One region of the Streptomyces achromogenes genome, then DNA from elsewhere that is predicted to be linked to it. Evidence: riboswitches for the same ligand, from Rfam matches in the RefSeq annotation. Region 1 holds a riboswitch; each other region holds the start of a gene.
The links. Region 1 has a riboswitch for cyclic di-AMP ahead of QF032_RS23205 (transglycosylase SLT domain-containing protein). Riboswitches for the same ligand answer to the same signal wherever they lie in the genome.

Region 1 (2,193 bases):
GTCCCGCACGCTCAGCCCGAACGGCCCGACGACGGTCACGAGGGGTCTCCTGTCTGCTGGTGTCTACTGGCGATTACGCGGTTTGTCGATAGGTCGCTGCCATCACTCGAGTCAGCGTATCCGGTCACGTTTCGATCACCGATAGCCCCCACGTCCCCCGGGGGCGAATGCACTCGCCCGCGAGGTGCGCGCATCGGGCCAGACCGTATCCGATCACGTCCGCGATGTTTCCGATCAGCCCATACGAAGAGATGTTCATCGGGTTGCCGCGAAGGGCCGAATCATGTTCCACACCGGGGCCGGCGCCCGACCGGGGGTTCCGCCTCGGCCCGGCGGCGAGCCCCGCCCGCCCGTCCCAGCCCTGGGTCCGCCCAGCCCTGGGCCACCCTCCCCCGGGTCGCGGCGGCATGAACATGCCGCACACGAGGCCTTCCCGGAACAACCACGAGGCCTTCCCGGAACAACGGGGTGTACGGCGGTAAGCGCAACGGGACACCACGGACGACGGCCCACCTCTCCCATGCGCCATAACAAGCGACTTGGGGCCAATGCCCGATTAGTCGGTCTTGTGATTCCTCGTGACATGGCTCACTGGCCCCGGCATATCGGGCAGGATCCGCCGCCCCTCGATCCACCGCCCCCACCAAGCGAGTTGACGGTTTGCACCCACAAAGGATCAAGCGCCCCATACGGCACAGATCAAGGTCAATAGGGGTCATCTGTGAATCCGGTACTTGTTCCGGACATGTGCTCTCGCATACGTTCCCGGCCTGTCGGGCGGACGCCTAATCCTGCCGCCGCCCGTAACACCCACCGAGAAACGCATGGCAGGAGCGGGGGAACCAGGTAGGTCGCCGCAGCGCATCGCTCTGACGTTCTGGACATCCAGAGCTTTTCGGACGATCCGTTACGGCTTGGGGTGAAGTCGCGTCCGCCAGGACGCGACCGGGCAGCTCCCGCCCGAACCCGACAGCTCACCTCGCAGGCGACGGAGAGGAAAACTCGTCATGCCCGCTGCCGCTCAGCGCTCCACCCGCACCTCCCGCCTCGCCCGCAGGCTCGCCGTCGCCGGCACCGGAATTCGCCGTACTGGCGCTCCCGCTCATCGGCGCGACCACCGCCTCCGCGGCCACCACGCCGACCGTCGCCACCGCGAGCAGCCTCGGCTACTCCGACAACCTCGACGGCTGGATCCGCGCCTCCCTCCAGGTCATGTCGCAGCACGGCATCCCGGGGACGTACAACGGCATCTACCGCAACGTCATCCGCGAGTCCTCTGGCAACCCCTACGCCATCAACCTCTGGGACTCCAACGCCGCCGCGGGCATCCCGTCCAAGGGCCTGCTGCAGGTCATCGACCCGACCTTCCGCGCCTACCACGTCGAGGGCACCTCCTGGGACTCCTACGACCCGGTCGCGAACATCACCGCCGCCTGCAACTACGCGGCCGCGCGCTACGGCTCGATCGACAACGTCTTCGGCGCCTACTGACCCCCGGGCTCACGGAAAGAGTCTTTCGAGGACGACGGCCACGCCGTCGTCCTCGTTCGACGTCGTCACCTCGTCGGCCACCGCCCTGAGTTCGGGATGGGCGTTGGCCATCGCGACACCGCGCGCCGCCCAGTCGAACATCGGGATGTCGTTGGGCATGTCCCCGAAGGCGACGGTGTCCTCGGGCCGCAGCCCGAGGTGTTCCGCGGCCAGCGCCAGACCCGTCGCCTTGGTGATCCCGCAGGGCTGCAGCTCGACCGTGCCGGGACCCGACATGGTGACCGTCGCGAGCGAGCCCACCACCGAGCGGGCCGTCGCCGCCAACTCGTCGTCGGACAGGGTGGGATGGCGCAGCAGCACCTTGCTGATCGGCTCGCACCACAGGTCGTCGCGACTGCCCACCCGCAGGGCCGGCAGCGTCGGGTGGGGCATCCGGTAGCCCGGTTCGATGAGCGTGAGCCCGTCGACGCCGTCCTGGTCGACCGCCGCGTACAGCTGCCCGACCTCCGCCTCGATCTTGCCGAGCGCGGTCTCCGCCAGCTCCCGGTCCAGGGTGACCGACCACAGCAGGCGGTCCGCGCCGGCGTCGTACAGCTGCGCCCCCTGTCCGCACACCGCGAGTCCCCTGCTGTGCAGGCGTTCGAGGAGCGGTCGCACCCGGGGCGCGGGCCGTCCCGTCACCACCAGGTGGCGTGCGCCGGC
Region 2 (2,193 bases), 2.4 Mb from region 1:
ACGTTGCCCGTCGCGCCGGAGAGCCCGACCTGCTGGCCCGCGCCGACGGTCTGGCCGGCCGAGACGGAGAGCTGGGACAGGTGGGCGTACTGGGCGTAGTAGCCGTCGTTCAGCTTGATGACGACCTGGTTGCCGTAGGCGCCGCCCCATCCCGCGGAGACGACGGTGCCCTCGGCGACGGCCTTCAGCGAGGTGCCGGTCGGGACGACGAAGTCGACGCCGGTGTGGTAGCCGCTGGACCACATGCTGCCCGACTGGTGGTACGGGGTGCCGACGGTGGCGCCGGACACGGGCAGGGTGAACCCGGCCGCGCTCTCGACGGCCTGGGTGGCCGCCTTCGCGGAGGACCCGGAGGACGACGACTCCGACGACTTCGACGCCTTCGACGCCTTCGAGGACTTCGAGGACTTCGAGGACTTCGAGGAAGAGTCCGCCGAGGACGAACCGGCGGACGGGCCGGACGACTTGGCGGCGCCGGTCGCGGCCTTCCCGCCGATCGACAGCTTGAGGCCGGGGTGGATCAGCGAGGGGTCGGCGCCGACGGCCTCACGGTTGTCCCGGTACAGCCTGTGCCAGCCGCCGCTGACGTGCTGCTCGGTCGCGATCTTCGAGAGGTAGTCGCCGGAGCGCACGGTGTAGGTCGTGGCGGCGGTCTTCCGGGTCACCGGAGCGGCCTGCGCGGACTTGTGCGAAACCGTCTGCGCGACGGTCTGGGAGACCGCCTGGGACGCGGACTCCGGAGTGGCCGCGTGAGCGCCGGAGGCGGCCATGAGCGGAAGGGCGAGCGCGGCCCCGCCGGTTCCGGCGGCGGCTATGGAACGGGTGAAACGCTGGGCCTTGGGACGGCGGTGCTTACCCTTCGCGGGCATGACGAATTCCTCTCCGGCGCCTGCGAGGTGAGCTGTCGGGTGCGGACTGGAGATGTCCGGCCACGTCGGGACGCGGCTTTACCCCGAGCCTGTTCCGGGACCGGAACAGGCGGTGATGCCTGTGGGTCCCCCGCTCCTGCCGTGCACGGGTGAGTGTGCGGATTCCGGGCGGCGGCAGGATTAGGCGTCCGTCCGGATTGGTGTGGAACGTAAGCGACCAAGACGCACAGGAACAAGCAGAGGTTGCACGGTGATGGCGTTTGTCTTGATCCGCCGCGGGAATTCCCGGTCACGCTCCGTGAGCCCAAAAGGCCCTATCGGGTCAAGCGCCCCGGAAATCCGCATGAATTACGTGAGCATGACGGGCGACGTACGGTCACGGATATGACGCTGCTCACGTGACGCTTCTCCACCTTTTCCTATTCCAGGGCGAGTTGGAACGAAGATTCCAATTCGGACAGAACCCTCAGATACGACGCAGTCGGATAACCGTCGCATCGAGGTCGCCCCGCAGTCCGGTGCGCATCCCGTGATGCAGGAGTACCGCACCTCGGTGGATTTCACCTGTTTCACGGCATTCGTACGACGCCGTCGGGTCGAGTCCGCGCAGCCGCAGCGCCGGAACGGGCTCGCCGAACCGCTGGGCCGGGAGCCAGGCGAGGACGACCGTCTCGTCGCCGAGCACGTACTGGACGGCGCTCAGGCCGCCCGCCGGCGGACGCAGCCGATACAGGTCGCCCTGCTGCACGAGGGTGCGGATGTCTTTGTAGCAGTCCACCCACCGGCGCGCCTCGGCGAGCTCCTCCTCGCTCCACTCGGCGAGGTCCCCGCCGACGCCGAGCACCCCGGCCATCGCGCTGACGAACCGGAAGCGCAGCGAGCTGACCCGCCCGTTGAGCTGCGTGTTGGGGCTGTCGGTGACCCACGCGGCCATGACCCGTGCGGGGTGGATCTGACTGAAGCCGTGCTGGATGTCGAGCCGGTCCAGCGGGTCGGTGTTGTCGGAGGTCCACACCTGGTCGGTGCGGCTCATGATTCCCAGGTCGACGCGCCCGCCGCCGCCCGAGCAGGACTCGAAGGCGACGCCCGGGTGGGCCGCCCGCAGCCGGTCCAGGAGGCCGTACAGGGCCCGTACGTGGTCGACCCACAGGCGTTGCGGATAGGGGTCGTCCGGCCAGCCGGCGTCCGTGAAGCAGCGGTTGAAGTCCCACTTGACGTAGTCGATCGGTGCGCTGGACAGCAGCCCGTCGAGCTGTTCCCAGAGGTACTCCTGGACGTCTTCACGCGCGAGGTTCAGCATGAGCTGATTGCGGAACTCCGTCCG
Region 3 (2,193 bases), 3.7 Mb from region 1:
ACGGTCCGCCAGCCGTCGCTGCCCGAACCCGTCGAGGGCCAGGCCAGTGACCTGGCCCTCCAGGCCGAGGAGCTGGCCCGCACCCGCGCGGCCCTGGAGGGGATGCTCGTGCGGCACACCGGGCGGACGCCGGAGCAGGTGACCGCGGACATCGAGCGGGGCACGTTCCTCACCGCCCCGGAAGCGGTGGCGTACGGCCTGGTGGACGGGATCATCCCGAGCCGCAAGGCGTCCGCCGGGGCGCAGGGCGGGAGGTGAGCCGGCGATGGTGCCCGAGCTGCCGCCGCTGCCCGCGCTGACCCGCGCGGAGGCCGAGCTGATCGACGGATACCTCGACGTGGTCGACATGCTCGGCCGCATCAACCCCGCCCACCACGGGGACACCTATCGCGGGCTGCGCGCCGCCCAGGCGCTGGTGAGCAAGGCCGCCGCGCTGCGCGACGCGCTGACGCTGATGCACCAGCGGGGCGAGAGCGAGCTGCACGCGCAGACGCTCGCCCGGGCGCTGCGCGTCCTGGACGGGGAGCGCCGCACGGCGCGCGTCACGCTGCCGCCGCTCGCCGAGAGTTGACCCGGGGCGGCACCGGTCCGCACGGCCCCGGCCCCGACGTGACGTCCGGGCCGGAGTCGAAACGACCCAGAAGGCGTACCCCCGTTCGGCAGAACCCCTCCTGTTCTCCCGGACGCCCAGAAGTTGCGCAGAAGGGCGCTCCGCGGGTGGAACAGGAGGCGTCGTCGCTGGTGGGAGGCCCTGAGGGGACTCGCCAGCTGATCACCCGTCAGAGTGTTCACCCGAACGGCTGAGTGGTGAGTAACCCCACAAATCCCCGGTTCCGTTGGGATTTTCGGACATCCGTGAGCCAAGATCCCTGTCTGACGACAAGCCCCCGCCACAAGCGGCGGGGCGGTCCGGGTGGACGCCGAGTCCTGCCGCCTCCCGGATGACCGGTCGACAGGAGTGCATCGGCAGGAGTGGAGGACCCAGGCACGACGGGTCGCCGGAACGGTCACGCCATGACCGGGCCGAGCAGCCCTTGGGGTGAAGCCGCTGACGCGGCCGGGCAACTTCGCCAGCCCGAATCCGACAGGTCATCCTTCACAGGCGGCTGACGAAGGGTTGCGCATGACTGCGCTCAATCGTGTCCCGTCGCTCATGGCCCGGGCCGGTACGGCCTCGGCGTTCGCCATCGCCGCCGTCGGCGGCACGGTCGTGGTCCCGGGGCTCGCTCCGGACGCCGCGGCCGCCACACCGGCGACGAAGGCGCTGCAGATCGCGGCCTCCAAGAAGGGTGCACCGTACAAGTACGGGGCCACCGGGCCGAAGAGGTTCGACTGCTCGGGACTCACGCTGTACTCGTTCAAGAAGGCGGGCAAGAGCCTGCCGCGGACGGCGGCCCAGCAGTACAACAAGACGAAGCACATTTCGGCGTCCAGCCGCAGGGCGGGCGACCTGGTGTTCTTCCACTCGGGGTCGAACGTGTACCACGTCGGGATCTACGCGGGCAAGGGCAAGATCTGGCACTCGCCGAAGACCGGGGACGTGGTGAAGCTGCAGAAGATCTGGACCAAGAGCGTCTGGTACGGCCGGGTCCGCTAGGGGCCGGCCCAGGTACTGATCCGCCCGGTCCGCCGGGCCGGTACCTGGGCGCCGATCTGCCGGGTCCGCCGAGCTGTCGGGCCCACTGACCTCCCGGGGCCGTGCAGGGCGTCCTGACACGCCTTCACCGTCCCGGGAGCTCACCCTCCGCCGGGACCGCCAGGACCCCGGCTGCCGGCTCCGCCGCCGGGACGGTCCACGGGAGCTCGACGACGACCGTCTTGCCGCCCTCCCTCGTGGGCCGCACTCTGAGTCTGCCGCCGGCTTCCGCGGTCAGCCAGCGAATGATCACCATGCCTCGGCCGTTGTCCTGCTGGACGGCGGCCGGCAGTCGTTGCGGGAAGCGCGGATGACTGTCGGTGACCCCGATGCTCAGCCGTTCGTCGCGGTCGAGGGCCAGGTCCACCGTGAAGGTGGGCGACTGGCCGAAGGTGTGCTGTACGGCGTTGGTGGCGAGTTCCGAGACGATCAGACGGACGGCGTCTGCCGCCTCGGCGTCCGCGGGCAGGCCCCACTCGCCGAGGGTGCCGGCCACGAAGGCCCGGGCCGTGGAGACCGAGGCGGGATCGCTCGGCAGAGTGAGGGTTGCTTCCAGG
Region 4 (2,193 bases), 1.3 Mb from region 1:
GGATGGCCGTGCACACCGAGTGCGCCGGAATTCGCATGACGGACCTCCGCCTTGATCCCCGTAAAACGTCGACGGTTGACGTGTGTTCCGTGACTCTATTGCAATGGGCGGGAATTTCCGACGGGGAGCCGGAATCCAGGGATATTTTTTGGACAGCAGGGCCCCGAAAACGGCGAAAGCCCCGGCCGAGAGGCCGGGGCCGAACGATCTGTCGCCGTCCGTCGTCAGACGTTGACGCCGTGCTTGCGGAGATAGGCGACCGGGTCGATGTCCGAGCCGTACTCGGGGGTCGTGCGGGCCTCGAAGTGCAGATGCGGGCCCGTGACGTTGCCGGTGTCGCCGGACAGGGCGATGCGCTGTCCGGGGGTGACCGTCTGGCCCACCGACACCTCGATGGACGACAGGTGGGCGTACTGCGTGTACGTCCCGTCGTGCATCTTGATCACGATCTGGTTGCCGTAGGCGTCGCCCCAGCCGGCCTCGACCACGGTGCCGGAGCCGACCGCGTGCACGGTGGTGCCACGGGCCGCGTGGAAGTCGACGCCGGTGTGGCTCCCGGAGGACCACAGCGAGCTGCTGGCCTGGTAACCGGTGGAGACGTAGGAGGCGGTGATCGGCAGCACGAAGGTGTTGAGGCGCTTGCGCTCGGCCTCACGGGCGGCACGCACGCGTGCCTCGCGCTCCTCCACGGCCTTCTTCGCGGCGGCCTTGCGGGCGGCCTCCTCGAAGGCGGCCTTCTTCTGCGCGGCGACCTGCTCGTCGACCTGGTCGGCGACAGACTCGGCGATGGACTCGCCGGCGGTGACGACGGGGATCAGACCGGTCTGCTCGGGGGTGGGCTGCTCGGCCGCGAGGGCCGGGGTGGAGGCGACGGTGGCCATCACACCGGTGGTGGTGAGCGCCGCCACGCCGACCGCGCGAGCGGTGGAGCGCTGCATCCGGCTGGGCCGGCGGTGCTTCCCGGTGGCGCAGGTGAACGCCATGAAGTCAGGGGTGTCCTTTCCTTCCCTCTCGCCTACCGGGTTAGCTGACGGGTTCGGAGCAGGAAGGTCTCCTACGGACCCCCTCGCGTACACGCGGGCGTCCGATTCACCCCAGGGACTTCACATGTGGGTCCCCGGCTCCCCTGGCTCGCGCCGTACGGGGACTCGGCGATGACTGTCCGGTGCCGCGGCTGCGGCGCAGTGCCTGACGGACAGCCCGGATGAAGCTAAGCGGCGAGGGGATCAATCCTCAAACGGATCACGGTTTTTGTAGCGCATCCCACACGGCAGACAGGCAACCTCCGCCTCAATTCGGACAAACAGAAGCCCTGGTGACGCTCGGTCGACCAGGGCCCTGCGCGTGCGTGCCGTTGCCGTTGCCGCGGCGGTCGGCGGCTACTCGGCGGTCACGACCTTCACCTCGCCGATGCCGAGGGCCTCGACCGGCTCCTTGATCTGGGCCGCGTCGCCCACCAGGACCGTCACGAGACGGTCGACCGGGAAGGCGTTCACGGCCGCCGCGGTGGCCTCCACCGTGCCGGTCGCGGCGAGCTGCTGGTACAGCGTCGCCTGGTAGTCGTCGGGCAGGTGCTGCTCGACCTGGTCGGCCAGCGTGCTCGCGACGGCCGCCGCGGTCTCGAACTTCAGCGGCGCCACCCCGACCAGGTTCTGCACGGCGACGTCGCGTTCGGCGTCGGTCAGTCCCTCGGCGGCGAGGGTGCGCAGCACCTTCCACAGGTCGTCCAGCGCGGGACCGGTGTTCGGGGTGTCGATGGACCCGCTGATGGCGAGCATCGCGGCGCCCGAGCCGTCCGGCGCGGACCGCAGGACCTGCCCGAAGGCGCGGACTCCGTAGGTGTAGCCCTTCTCCTCACGCAGGACGCGGTCCAGACGGGAGGTGAGGGTGCCGCCGAGGCAGTAGGTGCCGAGCACCTGGGCGGGCCACACACGGTCGTGCCGGTCGGCGCCGATCCGGCCGATCAGCAGCTGCGTCTGGACGGCGCCCGGGCGGTCCACGATGACGACCCGACCGGTGTCGTCGGCGGTCACCGGCGGTACCGGCCGCGGTTCGGCGGCGGAGCCCGTCCAGGTGCCCAGGGTGTCGCCCAGGAGTGCGTCCAGGTCGACGCCGGTGAGGTCGCCGACGACCACGGCGGTGGCCGTCGCGGGGCGGACGTGCTTGTCGTAGAAGGCCCGGACGGCCGCGGAG

Region 2: it holds a riboswitch for cyclic di-AMP, as region 1 does, so the genes downstream of both, QF032_RS33990 (M23 family metallopeptidase) here and QF032_RS23205 (transglycosylase SLT domain-containing protein) in region 1, are expected to answer to the same signal.
Region 3: it holds a riboswitch for cyclic di-AMP, as region 1 does, so the genes downstream of both, QF032_RS06585 (C40 family peptidase) here and QF032_RS23205 (transglycosylase SLT domain-containing protein) in region 1, are expected to answer to the same signal.
Region 4: it holds a riboswitch for cyclic di-AMP, as region 1 does, so the genes downstream of both, QF032_RS28975 (M23 family metallopeptidase) here and QF032_RS23205 (transglycosylase SLT domain-containing protein) in region 1, are expected to answer to the same signal.

The regions. Positions count from the first base shown of each region.
Region 1 is NZ_JAUSYH010000001.1:5,153,374-5,155,566, reverse strand. It holds gene QF032_RS23210 (polyprenyl synthetase family protein) at 1-39, opposite strand, end outside; cyclic di-AMP (ydaO/yuaA leader) riboswitch at 802-1,003, shown strand; partial or broken gene QF032_RS23205 (transglycosylase SLT domain-containing protein) at 1,008-1,491, shown strand; gene QF032_RS23200 (HAD family hydrolase) at 1,501-2,193, opposite strand, start outside.
Region 2 is NZ_JAUSYH010000001.1:7,598,289-7,600,481, reverse strand. It holds gene QF032_RS33990 (M23 family metallopeptidase) at 1-869, opposite strand, end outside; cyclic di-AMP (ydaO/yuaA leader) riboswitch at 874-1,031, opposite strand; gene QF032_RS33985 (alpha-galactosidase) at 1,336-2,193, opposite strand, start outside.
Region 3 is NZ_JAUSYH010000001.1:1,491,255-1,493,447, forward strand. It holds gene QF032_RS06575 (ATP-dependent Clp protease proteolytic subunit) at 1-258, shown strand, start outside; gene QF032_RS06580 (hypothetical protein) at 266-571, shown strand; cyclic di-AMP (ydaO/yuaA leader) riboswitch at 950-1,120, shown strand; gene QF032_RS06585 (C40 family peptidase) at 1,124-1,597, shown strand; gene QF032_RS06590 (ATP-binding protein) at 1,722-2,193, opposite strand, start outside.
Region 4 is NZ_JAUSYH010000001.1:6,458,656-6,460,848, reverse strand. It holds gene QF032_RS28980 (GntR family transcriptional regulator) at 1-37, opposite strand, end outside; gene QF032_RS28975 (M23 family metallopeptidase) at 225-983, opposite strand; cyclic di-AMP (ydaO/yuaA leader) riboswitch at 998-1,164, opposite strand; gene QF032_RS28970 (M16 family metallopeptidase) at 1,380-2,193, opposite strand, start outside.